2 linked regions of the Polyangium mundeleinium genome follow. The main gene of each other region encodes a partner of the protein of the gene in region 2 in a complex. Links are inferred from orthologs where the notes say so. Each region holds a gene or a part of one and is shown on either strand. Other genes may lie near its edges. The genes, in order: secY and secA.

What was found.
Region 1: the proteins of secA (region 2) and secY are in contact, whole or in part, in a crystal structure (PDB 3DIN), measured with the Thermotoga maritima proteins. The link is inferred for Polyangium mundeleinium from one-to-one orthologs. Residues at the interface, in WP_004082002.1 of Thermotoga maritima: Glu261, Ala262, Arg263, Lys300, Ala301, Arg302, Thr303, Ile304, Ile305, Leu323, Tyr324, Asp325, Pro326, Val329, Ser330, Tyr333, Ile336, Lys340, Phe345, Val349, Glu363, Phe364, Tyr374, Ser375, Gly376, Gly377, Glu393, Ile395, Thr482, Ser483; in WP_004081795.1 of Thermotoga maritima: Glu108, Gly109, Glu110, Glu111, Ala236, Glu237, Arg238, Arg239, Ile240, Thr241, Ile242, Gln243, Tyr244, Ala245, Arg246, Arg247, Val248, Thr249, Gly250, Arg251, Arg252, Val253, Tyr254, Gly256, Ala257, Ser258, Thr259, Tyr260, Leu261, Pro262.

Annotation. Positions count from the first base shown.
Region 1 is NZ_JAQNDO010000001.1:12,942,392-12,948,127, forward strand. The notes cover bases 1-2,965. They hold secY (preprotein translocase subunit SecY), read right to left. Parts: upstream 2,165-2,965; coding sequence 836-2,164; downstream 1-835. Other genes in these bases: infA (translation initiation factor IF-1), read right to left, coding at 1-184; POL67_RS51250 (adenylate kinase), read right to left, coding at 181-819; rplO (50S ribosomal protein L15), read right to left, coding at 2,210-2,683; rpmD (50S ribosomal protein L30), read right to left, coding at 2,698-2,907; rpsE (30S ribosomal protein S5), read right to left, coding at 2,904-2,965. Also shown: more of rpsE, read right to left, coding at 2,966-3,509; rplR (50S ribosomal protein L18), read right to left, coding at 3,596-3,955; rplF (50S ribosomal protein L6), read right to left, coding at 4,004-4,603; rpsH (30S ribosomal protein S8), read right to left, coding at 4,603-4,995; POL67_RS54595 (type Z 30S ribosomal protein S14), read right to left, coding at 5,000-5,290; rplX (50S ribosomal protein L24), read right to left, coding at 5,294-5,608; rplN (50S ribosomal protein L14), read right to left, coding at 5,608-5,736. UniProt on the Escherichia coli protein: The central subunit of the protein translocation channel SecYEG. Consists of two halves formed by TMs 1-5 and 6-10.
Region 2 is NZ_JAQNDO010000001.1:11,677,429-11,683,778, forward strand. What follows is about bases 1,260-4,838. They hold secA (preprotein translocase subunit SecA), read left to right. Parts: upstream 1,260-1,599; coding sequence 1,600-4,638; downstream 4,639-4,838. Other genes in these bases: POL67_RS46040 (hypothetical protein), read left to right, coding at 4,635-4,838. Outside these bases: POL67_RS46025 (hypothetical protein), read left to right, coding at 1-1,100; more of POL67_RS46040, read left to right, coding at 4,839-6,350. UniProt on the Escherichia coli protein: Required for protein export, interacts with the SecYEG preprotein conducting channel.

The sequences.
Region 1 (5,736 bases), 1.3 Mb from region 2 along the record:
CGGGCAAAATCTTGATGTAGTACTGACGCATCCGGCCGCTGATGGTCGCGAGCACCCCGAGACCATTGTCGGCCTTCACTCGAAACATCGCGTTCGGAAGAGCCTCCTGAACGACACCATCGAACTCGAGCTTGTCGCCCTTCGGTTCTTTCGCGGGTTTCGAGCTTTGGTTCGATCGCCTCATGACTCTTCCGACTGCGCTCGGCCAAGGGCCCCGAGCACCCTTGCCGTGACCTCCTCAGGTTTGCCGACACCGTCGACACGCCGGAGGAGACCTTTTGCTTCGTAGTAGGGCAAGAGCGCCGCCGTCATCGCCTCGTACGCATCGAGACGCTTTCCGACGGCCTCCTGCCGATCGTCCGCCCGATGCTCTAGCTCGGCATCCGGGGGCGGCGGATTATAAACGAGATGGTAGATCTGTCCAGACCTTTTGTCGGTCCGACGGTGGATCAAGCGCTCCTCCAGGAGAGATCGCGCCACATCCAGCTGCAAAACAGCATCGATCGTGAGGCTCCGACCCGCAAGCAGACGCTCGAGCGCCTCGGCCTGGGGCACCGTCCGTGGAAAACCGTCCAGCAAGAAACCCTTCTTGCAGTCCGCGTCGTCGATGCGCTTGTCGATGAGCTCGATCATCGCCTCATCCGGAACGAGGCCACCGGCGTCCATGATCGCGCGGTAACGAGGATCGAGCGTGCCGGCCGCCTTGGCCGCGCGAAGCATGTCCCCCGTCGAGATCTGCGGGATCCCAAACTTGCCGCAGAGCACCTTCGCCTGCGTGCCTTTGCCCGAACCGGGCGGACCAACCAAGATCGCGATCATCCGAAGATCCCCCTTCTCATCCCTCGGGGAGGCGCCGCGCACGAATGCGGCTCGCCCCAGGGCCGGTGAGCCCTTCGTAGCTGCGCGTGATGAGCTGCGCCTCGATCTGGTTGACCGTATCCAGCGCAACACCCACAACAATCATCAAGGACGTCCCGCCAAACGTGATCTGCACGCGTAGGAGGTCACCGACCACCGACGGCAAGACACACACAGCAGCGACGTACATCGCCCCGCCAAACGTGATGCGGTTCATCACGCCTTGGATGTAGTCCGCCGTCTGCTTGCCAGGGCGGATCCCGGGGATGTTCGCCTGCTGCTTCTTGAGGTTCTCCGCCACGTCGACCGGTTGAAACGTGACGCTCGTGTAGAAGTAGCAGAAGAACACGATCAAGAGCGCGTAGCCGGTGTTGAACACCCAGCCGCCGCCGCTGATGATCGATTGAAGCTTGTCCGCGCCCGGCACGTTCATGTTCGCCAGCGTCGCGGGGAACATGAGCAGCGAGGAGGCGAAGATCGGCGGGATCGTGCCCGCCGTGTTCACCTTGAGCGGCAGGTGCGCGTTCTGCGCGCCGTACACGCGCCGCCCCACCTGCCGACGCGAGTACACGATCGGGATCTGCCGGCGCCCGTTCTCGAAGAACGCGATCACCGCGATCGCCGCCACGACGAACGCACCCACCGCCGAGATCGTGAGCGGCTGGATGTTGCCCGCGTTCGTCGCGAGATAACTCCCCACCCAGCCCGGCACGCCCGTCACGATGCCCGCGAAGATCAGAAGCGAGATGCCGTTGCCGATCCCGCGCTCCGTGATCTGCTCGCCGATCCACATGAGGAACGCCGTTCCCGTGGTCAGCGTGATCATCGTCATGAGCTGAAAGCCGAGACCCGGGTGCGTGACGATGCCCGCGCCCGAGTCCGAGGCCGACCAGCCCTCGACGAGCTTGGCGCTGCCGTACGCCTGGAAGAGCGACAGCGCGACCGTGCCGTAGCGCGTGTACTGGTCGATCTTGCGGCGCCCCTGCTCTCCCTCTTTGCGCAGCTCGTCGATGGGCTTGTAGACCATGCCCATCAACTGGATGATGATCGATGCCGAGATGTACGGCATGATCCCGAGCGCAAAGAGGGAGAAGTTCTCCAGCGCGCCACCGGAGAACATGTTGAAGAAATTCAGCAGCCCGCCTGACTGCTTCGCCATGTACTTCGACATGGCGGCGCGGTCGACGCCGGGGACCGTGACGAAGACCCCGATGCGGTACACGGCCAGCATCACGAGGGTGAAGATCACCCTGCGCCGGAGCTCCGGGACCTTGTGGAAGTTCGCAATTCCCGCGAGTGTGGCCATGGTACGTCGGTGTGCTGCCTTGGGGGGGCTCGAGCCGAAAGGACGTTAGGCTTGCGCCGAAGCCTTGCCGGGCGCAAGCACGATCGCCTTGCCGCCCGCCGCCTCGATCTTGGCAATGGCGCTCTTCGAGAACCGGTGCGCCGTCACGGTGAGCTTCTTCGTGAGCTCGCCGTCGCCGAGCACCTTGATGAGGTCGTAACGACCCTGGAGTAGGCGCTTGCCCTCCAGCGCTTCCTGGTTCACGTCCGCGCCGGCCTCGAAGATCTCGAGGTCGCCGACGTTCACGTTCGCGACGATCGCCGCGAGCGGGTTCCGGAAGCCACGCTTCGGGAGGCGACGCTGAATCGGGGTCTGGCCGCCCTGGAAGTGCTTCTTGCCGATGTTGCCCGTCGACCGGGCTTTCTGGCCCTTCTGGCCACGGCCAGCGGTCTTGCCGAGGCCGGAGCCCACGCCGCGGCCGACGCGGGTCTCCTTCTTGTTGGCGCCTTCCGGGGCCTGAAGCTTCGAGAGGATGTCCATGCTGCTACGCCTTCTTACTTCGACGCCTGCGCGCCGTTGCCGTCGACTTCCTCGACCGAAACGAGGTGGAGCACCTTCTTGACCATGCCACGGAACGAGGGCGTGTTTTCCACGAGCACCTCATTGCCCGGCTTGCGGAGGCCGAGGCCCCGCAAAACCTTGCGCGTGTGCTCCGTTTGGTTCGTCAAGCTGCCCGTCTGCCGCACGCGGAGATGGCTCTTCACGGCGTACCTCCTTCACCCCCCTCACGCGGGTTGCGTGCCGGGGGCATCTGGCTCGCGCGACGACGGTTCGTCGCGCCGCCCGTCGCGCTGCCACCCTTGCGCTGCCAACCCACGTCGTCCGCCTGCATCGAGCGCCGGCCCGCGACCTGCTCCACGCTCTTCAGCGCCTTGAGCGCCGCCACCGTCGCGTGAACGACGTTGTGCGGGTTGCTCGTGCCGAGCGACTTCGAGAGAACGTCGTGGATGCCCGCGGACTCGACGACCGCGCGCACCGCGCCGCCCGCGATGACGCCCGTTCCAGGGCTCGCCGGCTTCAACAGCACCTTGCCCGCGCCGACATGCCCGAACGCGTCGTGCGGGATCGTCGCCCCGTCGAGCGGGATGCGGAAGATGTTCTTGCGGGCCTGGTCGTTGCCCTTCCGGATCGCCTCCGGAACCTCGTTGGCCTTGCCCAGGCCGACGCCCACATGTCCCGACTCGTCGCCCACAACAACGAGCGCCGAGAAGCTGAAGCGCCGCCCGCCCTTCACGACCTTGGCGACGCGGTTGATGTGGATCACCCGCTCCTTGAGCTTTTCTTCGTCGACCTGATCGAACGCCATACCGTGCCTTCTTCGTCGTCCGTGAAGTCTTCGCTATCGCCCGAGACGTTTTGCCCGAGGCCCTCGCGGGCCCGGCGCCTTCGGGGCTAGAACTCGAGCCCCGCCTCCCGCGCGGCTTGAGCGAGGGCGCTCACGCGCCCGTGATAGAGGTAGCCGTTCCGATCGAACACGACACGGTCGATCTTCTTCGACTTGCAGATCTTGGCGATGAGCGCCCCGACCTTCTTGGCCGCGTCGACCTTGTTGTCGTTGTCGAGCGTGCCCTTCAGGTCCTTCGACAGCGTCGACGCGTGCGCGACGGTCTGACCCGTCGTGTCGTCGATCACCTGCGCGTAGATGTGCTTCGCGCTGCGGAAGACGGTGAGGCGCGGGCGAGCGGGCGAGCCGTTCACCTTCTTGCGAATACGGAGCTTGCGGCGCTCCCGTCCGACGATCTTCATAGCCATGGTCGTAACCCCGTACCTGTAGGGGCGACACGAGGTCGCCCCGCTCGGTTACTTCTTGCCGCCCTTACCGCCAGCCTTGCCGGCCTTCTCGCGAACGCGCTCGCCACGATAACGAACGCCTTTGCCACCGTAGGGCTCCGGCGGGCGGAAGCCGCGGATCGTCGCAGCCGTCTGCCCGATGAGCTCCTTGTCGGCGCCCGTCAGAACGAGGACCGTGCCCTTCGAATCCGCCGGGATCGTCGCCGTGAGGCCCTTCGGCACGTTGAACACGACCGGGTGCGAATACCCGAGCGCGAACGTGAGCGTCGTGCCCTTCAGGTCGACACGGTAACCGGTGCCCTTCAGCTCGAGCACACGCTCGTAGCCGTCGGCCGCGCCCTTCACCATGCTGGCGAGCAGCGCCCGCACGAGCCCCTGCAGCCGCGAGCCATCACGCCCGGGGGCCGTCGAGGTTACGTGCAGCTTCGCGCCCTCGACCTTCACGTCGACCGTCGAAGGCAGCTCGCGAGCGAGCTGGCCCTTGGCGCCCTTGATCTCGACCTTGCGCCCCTGCATCGACACGGTGACGCCCTTGGGGACGTCCACCGGTCGCTTGCCGACGCGCGAGGTCTTGGAGGCCTCGCCATTTTGCGTCGTAGCCGTCTGCATCACCACACCTCGCAGATGAGCTCGCCTCCGAGCTTGTTTTTGCGGGCGTCGCGGTCGCTCATCAGGCCGTGCGAGGTGCTCAGGATCGAGATCCCGAGCCCGGAGAGCACGCGGGGGATGCGGTCGTGCTTGACGTACACGCGTCGCCCCGGACGGCTTACCCGACGGATTCCGTCGAGCGCGCTCGAGCGATCACGCCCGTACTTCAGCACGATCGTGAGCTTCGCAGGGTTGCCATCGCTCGGCCGCACGTCCGCGATGTACCCCTCGGACTTGAGGATCTCGGCAACGGCCTGCTTCATTTTGCTTGCAGGAACCTCGGTCCGATCGTGCCGCGCGAGGGCGGCGTTCCGGATCCGGGTCAGCATGTCGGCGACAGGATCGGTCATCATGGCATCACCAGCTCGCCTTGATCACGCCCGGCAGCTCGCCTCGGAGCGCGAACGTACGAAGACAGATGCGGCAGAGCTCGAAATCGCGGTAGTAAGCCCGCGAACGGCCGCACACCTTGCAACGGTTCCGGTGCCGCACGGCGAACTTGGGCGGCCGGTTCAGCTTGGCGAATTCTTTTGCACGGGCCATCGAACGTTCCTCAATGCCTGAACGGGATCCCAAGCTCCGTGAGAAGTTGGCGTCCTTGGGCTTTTCGCCCTTGCCCTTGCCCTTTTCTTCCTTCTTGTCCGCCATGGCTCAGCCTGCCGCGATCACGGCGCCGCTCTTCGCGGTGCGCTGCTTCTTGCCATCGACGACCGTAGACTTCACCCGCGTGGGCTTGCCCGTCGTCGGATCCACCGGCATCACTTTGGAGGCATAAAGCGGCGCCTCCTTCGTGATCTTGCCGCCTTGCTGGTTGCGCGGCGTCGGGCGCTGGTGACGCGTCACCACGTTGATCCCCTCGACGACGACCTTGTCGTCGTCCGCGAGGACCTTCGTCACGCGACCCTGCTTGCCCTTGTCCTTGCCGCTGATGACCTGCACGAGGTCACCGACTCGGAGCCGTCGCATCAGAGCACCTCCGGCGCGAGCGAGATGATCTTCATGAACTTCTTTGCGCGGAGCTCGCGAGCCACCGGCCCGAAGATACGGGTCCCGATCGGCTCCTTCTCCTTGTTGATGAGCACCGCGCTGTTGGT
Region 2 (6,350 bases):
CAGCCGCAGACGGGACGTACACGCTGCACGTTCCGGCGAAACGCAATGGGGAAGGCAAGCCCCTGCCCGCGAAGCTGACCCTGCGCGCGGACGCGTCGAGCTACCAGACGTTCCCGGTGGCCCCGCGCATCGCGCTGCCGATCGACGTGGACACGGCCACGGGCAGCCCGCCCGTGGTGCAAAACGCATCGACAGACATCGCGCTCGTGCCGCTGCAAAACGCGTCCGGGCTCGGGTCGATCGCAGGCCACGTGGTGGCGGACGAAGGCGTCGACCTGGTGCCCGCGGGGGCGCTGGTGGTCGCCGGCGGGTCGACGGGCATCGTCGATTTCGACGGGAACTTCGTCGTGTTCAACGTGCCGGTGAGCACGAGCGTGGACGTGAGGGCCTATGCCGCAGGCCTGCAAATCAGCCCGAAGACGGTGGCCGTCGAGGCGGGCAAGGAGACGGGCAACGTCGAGCTGCACATCACGAGCGCGGCGACGGCGGAAATCTCGGGGAAGCTCTCGATCGTGAACAGCAACGGCTTCAGCACGACGAGCGTGGTGCTCGCGCTGGAGGACACGTTCGTCGAGGATGTGGCCCGCGGCGAGGTGCCGAAGGGGCTGCGCGCGGGTGGCGTGACGGGTGACTTCCTGTTCAAGGGCGTGCCCGACGGGAAGTACGTCGTGCTCGCGGCCTTCGAGAACGACGGGCTCGTCCGGGACCCGGACACGTCCATCGGCGGGACGCAGATCGTCCACATCGAGGTCGCCGGCCAGAACATCACGCTCGCGGAAAGCTTCAAGGTGACGGGCTCGCTCGCCACCGAGTCGCCCGGCAAGGACGGGCTCGAAGAGGTGACGGGCACGCCGACGTTCGTCTGGGCCGACGACTCGAGCGAGGACAGGTACGAGGTGCGCGTGTTCGACGCGTTCGGCGTGAAGGTATGGGAAGACCTGGCGGTGCCGAGCGTGAGCGGCTCGAAGACGGTCAGCGTCGCGTACGGCGGCGAAGCGCTGATCCCGGGCATGATCTACCAGTTCCGCGCGACGTCGATCAAAGACGACACGCCGATCGCCCAGACCGAAGACCTGCGCGGCGTGTTCATCGCCCGCTGACGCCTTTCCACGCCTCTGCGTGGCGCCCTGAACCTGAAAATCCCGCCGTTCGCCGGAAGAATGCGCAGTTCGGCCACATGCTGCTAGAGTGCCGGTCCCCGCGCACGAGTGGCGGAACTGGCATACGCACCGGGTTTAGGTTCCGGCGCCGCAAGGATTGAGGGTTCGACTCCCTCCTCGTGCACCACCCAGGGGGGCTCCGGTCGACCCTGAAGCGATTTTTCGCGATACGGAAAATCGCCGGGCCTTCCGCGGCCCCCCACCCCTTCGCACGCTCCCCTCCGCTTCGCTCCGTTGCGGGAAGCGCCTCGAACCGGTACGTGTTCAGGCCCCATCTTGGGGGGGCGTGTTCAGGCCCTACCCCGCGGGACCCCCTCCCGCGAGGGATTTGCGCCCGCTTGCCGTAGGGACTACGTTCGGCAGGCTCCGCGCCACCCCCACGCACCGCACGATCCGACCGGGACGACGAGCCCCGGAGCCAAGGCGAAAGCGAAAGACGATGCTCACCTGGGCGATGAAGAAGATCTTCGGCACCTCGCACGACCGTGCCGTCCGCCGCATGCGACCGAAGGTCGAGGCCATCGGGGCCCTCGAGAAGGACCTGAAAAAGCTCTCGGACGCCGAGCTCCAGGCCAAGACGGCCGAGTTCAAGACCAAGCTCGACAACGGCGCGAAGCTCGACGACATCCTCATCCCAGCCTTCGCCGTCTGCCGCGAAGCCTCCCGGCGCGTGCTGCGCATGCGGCACTACGACGTGCAGCTCATCGGCGGCATGGTGCTCCACCAGGGCTCGATTGCCGAGATGCGCACCGGCGAAGGCAAGACGCTCGTCGCCACCCTGCCCTGCTACCTCAACGCGCTCGAAGGCAAAGGCGTCCACGTCATCACCGTGAACGACTACCTCGCCAAGCGCGACGCCGAGTGGATGGGTAAGCTCTACAGCGCCCTCGGCCTGAGCACGGGCGTCGTCGTCAACCAGCAGAACGACGCCGACAAGCGGAACGCCTACCGCTGCGACATCACCTACGGCCAGAACAACGAGTTCGGCTTCGACTACCTCCGCGACAACATGAAGTTCTCGGCGCTCGACTACCACCAGCGCCCGCTGAACTACGCGATCGTCGACGAGGTCGACTCGATCCTCATCGACGAGGCCCGCACGCCGCTCATCATCAGCGGCCAGGGCGAACGGTCGAGCGACAAGTACCGCGTCATCAACGACATCATCCCGCGCCTCCGCAACGAGGAGCACTACAACGTCGACGAGAAGGGCCACTCCGTCACCCTCACTGACGATGGCGTGGAGCTCGCCGAGAAGCTGCTCGAAGCGATCGGGGTCCTGAAGAGCAAGAACCTCTACGACCCGGTCAACCTGGAGACGCTGCACATCCTGAACCAGTGCCTGCGCGCGCACTCGCTCTACAAGCGCGACGTCAACTACCTGGTCAAGGACGGCAAGGTCCTCATCGTCGACGAGTTCACCGGCCGCGTGCTCGCAGGCCGCAGGTGGTCGGACGGCCTGCACCAGGCCGTCGAAGCCAAGGAGAACGTGCGGATCCAGGAGGAGAGCCGCACGATGGCGACGATCACGTTCCAGAACCTCTTCCGCATCTACAAGAAGCTCTCCGGCATGACGGGTACGGCGGACACCGAGGCCTCGGAGTTCCACAGCACGTACAAGCTCGACGTCATCATCATCCCGACGAACAAGAACATCATCCGCAAGGACGAAGAGGACGTCGTCTACAAGACCGAGCGCGAGAAGTTCACCGCCGTCGTCAAAGAGATCATCGAGAAGAACGAGAAGGGCCAGCCGATCCTGGTCGGCACGACGAGCGTCGAGAAGAGCGCCGCGATCGCGAAGATCCTCTCGAAGAAGGGGATCAAGCACAGCGTGCTGAACGCGAAGCAGCACGAGAACGAGGCGTACGTCGTCGCGCAGGCGGGTCGCAAAGGCGCGATCACGGTCAGCACGAACATGGCCGGCCGCGGCACCGACATCCTCCTCGGCGGCAACCCCGAGATGCTCGCGAAGCTGCGCTTCAAGGAGCAGAACCGCCTGCCCGAGGCCGAGCCCGAGGCCTTCGAGGAGCTCACCGATCAGATCCGCAAGGAGTGCGAGGCCGAAGGCGCCGAGGTGCGCGAGGCCGGCGGGCTCTTCATCATCGGCACGGAGCGACATGAGTCGCGGCGCATCGACAACCAGCTCCGCGGCCGCGCCGGCCGCCAGGGCGACCCCGGTTTGTCGCGCTTCTACCTGTCGCTCGAGGACGACCTCATGCGGATCTTCGCGGGCGACCGCGTGAAGAACCTCATGGAGAAGATGGGCATGCCCGACGACGAGCCCATCGAGCACCCCTGGGTCACGAAGAGCGTCGAGAACGCGCAGAAGAAGGTCGAAGAGCGCAACTTCGACATCCGCAAGAACCTGCTCGAGTACGACGACGTGATGAATGCGCAGCGCAAGACGATCTACGACATCCGTCAGCAGCTGCTCGTCGGGCGCTACTCGCCCGACATCGTCGACGAGGAGGGCAAGGCGACGGGCGAGAAGCGCGCGATCAAGCCGCTCAAGCGGCTCGTCGAGGACGTGGTGCCCGACGTCGGCTACCTGCTCGGCATGTTCGCGGCCGACCCGATCTCGCCGCGCGACAAGGACGGCAACCCGCGCACGCTGACGCGCAAGGACTTCGAGAAGGTCGAGAAGTTCGTCGAGGCCGACAATCTGCAGAAGGAGCTCTACACGCGCTACGGCGTGAAGATCGACTTCGAGGGTCGCGAGGACGCGGGCGTCGAGATCTACGACGAGTGCGTCGACATCGTCCCGCGCGCGCTCACCGAGCAACGCGAGCGCTTCCTCGACCTGATGGACCGCATCATCGGCGCGATGGTCGAGGAGAACTGCCCGCCCCGCAAGCCGCCGGAGGACTGGGACTGGGGCGGGATCTTCCAGGGCTTCCGCGAGCACTTCGGGATCGAGCTGCCCGACGACATCGCCGAGCACGCCGAGCAGCAGGCCCTCGCCGAGGACCTCTTCAACCGCGGCGAGAAGGCCTTCGAGGCCCGCGAGAAGGAGATCGGGACGGAGCTGCTCCTGCGGATCTTCCGGCACGTGTACCTGGAAGAGCTCGACAAGTCCTGGGTCGATCACCTGACCGACATGGACCATCTGCGCGACGGCATCGGCCTGCGCGGCTACGGCCAGAAGGACCCGAAGCAGGAGTACAAGAAGGAAGGCTACAACCTCTTCGTGACCATGGTCGCGCGCGTGCAGTCGAACGTGATGACCAAGGTCTTCGCGATGAAGGTGCGTCGCGAGGAGGAGGAGCAGGCGATCGAGGAGCGAGACCTCGCACGCCACCAGGAGCAGCTCGACCACGCCGTGGCCCACCACGAGGAGGAGCTGCCGCCCGGCGCCTCCGAAGAGCCGCCCCCGCAAGAGCCGATCGTCGCGGCCGAGCAGGAGTGCCCCTGCGGTAGCGGGAAGCCCTTCATGCAGTGCCACGGCTCCGAGCTGGAGGACGAAGCGTCGGTATGAGCACCGCTGCGTCACAAAGGCCGGTCCACCCGTCGATGGTGCTCGGGGCCTACCTCGAGCGCCTCGTCCGCGCGCGTCGCGTCGCCGTGCTCGGTGACGCGACCCTGGAGCTCGCCGAGAAGCTCGTCGAGCGCGGCGCGAGGCTCGTCCACGCCTACGATCCCGATGCAGCGCGCGCGGCCGAGGCCTTCGCGCGCACCGCGCAGGATCGCGACCGGCACGTGATGCACGCAGTGCTCGCAGGGGACCTCGGCGTGCGCGACGGGGCCTTCGACGTGGTCGTTCTGCCGGACCTGTCGATCTTCGCCGACCCGTCCGACGTGCTCCGCAGAGCACGAAAGCTCGTCGGCACGGCCGGCATCGCCGTGATCGCCTCGCCCAACCCAGACGCGTCACGACGGCTGCTCGCGCTCCCCGCGCCCCGCGGCAAGGACACGTCGCCGCCCGGGTATTACGCGCTCTACGACCTCGTCTCGCTCCAGTTCCCCGTCGTGCGCATGCTCGGGCAAGCGCCGTTCGTCGGGTACACGGTGGCGGACTTCGCCGCCGGTCCGGATCTCGAGGTCAGCGTCGACACGTCGTTGCTCAAGGCGACCGAGGAGCCCGAGCACTTCATCGCGATCGCCAGCGAACGCAAGGTCTCCGTCGACGCGTTCGTGGTCGTGGAGCTCTCGCTGTCCGAGGTGCGCGACGCGATCGGGACGGCGGGCGGGAAGGCCGCAGATACCGGCCGCGTGAAGGAGCTTGAAGCCGCGCTCGCCGCGCACGACGAGCGAAGGCGCACGGACGAAAAGTCCGCCGAGGAGCGCGCGGCTGCCGCCTTGGCGACCGCGGCGCGCGTGGTCGAGCTCGAAGCAAAGCTCGAACGGCTGCGCGACGTGGACACACGCGCGGGCGACACGCACGTGCGCGCCGAGCGGCTGACGCACCAGATCCGCGACCTCGACGAGGAGCTGCGCCGCCAGCGCGACCGCGCGACCAAGCTCGCGAAGCAGCTCGACGACGAGAAGAAGTCCCGCACGAAGGCCGAGGTGGAGCTCGGGCTCGCCCGCGGCCGGCCGGAGATCCCGGGCGCGAAGGAGCGCATCGATCAGCTCACGGCCGAGCTCTCCGCGACACGCTCGCGGGCCCTGGAGCTCGAAGGCGAGCTCAGCGCGGCAGGCGTGGGCCTCGAGGAACTCTCGAACGATCGGGCCGGGCTGCGCGCTCGCGTCGCCGAACTCGAGCTCCGGCTCGCCGCTCAGGAAGCCGCCGCGCGGGAGCCGGATCCCGGCCTGCTCTCGCGCGTCACCCAGCTCGAAGCCGCGCTCGAACGGTCGGAGGCCACGCGGCAAGCTTCCGTGCGCCGCGCCGACGAGCTCGCCGAGACGCTCGCGGCCACGACGGCCGAGCGGCTTCACCTGGCCGAGAAGACGCAGACGCTCGAAAAGCAAACGGCCTCGCTCCTCGCCGAGCGCGCCGCGAGCGAGTCGCTCGCGCCGGAGATCGACGCGCTCGAAGCGCAGCTCCGGGCGCGCGGCCTTCGCATCACGGTGCTCGAAGCAGAGCTGCGCGAAGGCCTGCGGGTGGGCAAGGAGCTCGTCGAGGAGCTCGAAACGCTCCGCGGCGCCGCCGTGGCCCCTGCGGGCGAGGCCGCTCCTCCGGCGGCCACACCGCAGAACGGTGCGCCCGTGCCCCCGTCGCCGCTCGTCGGTCATGCATCAGCAGTCGAA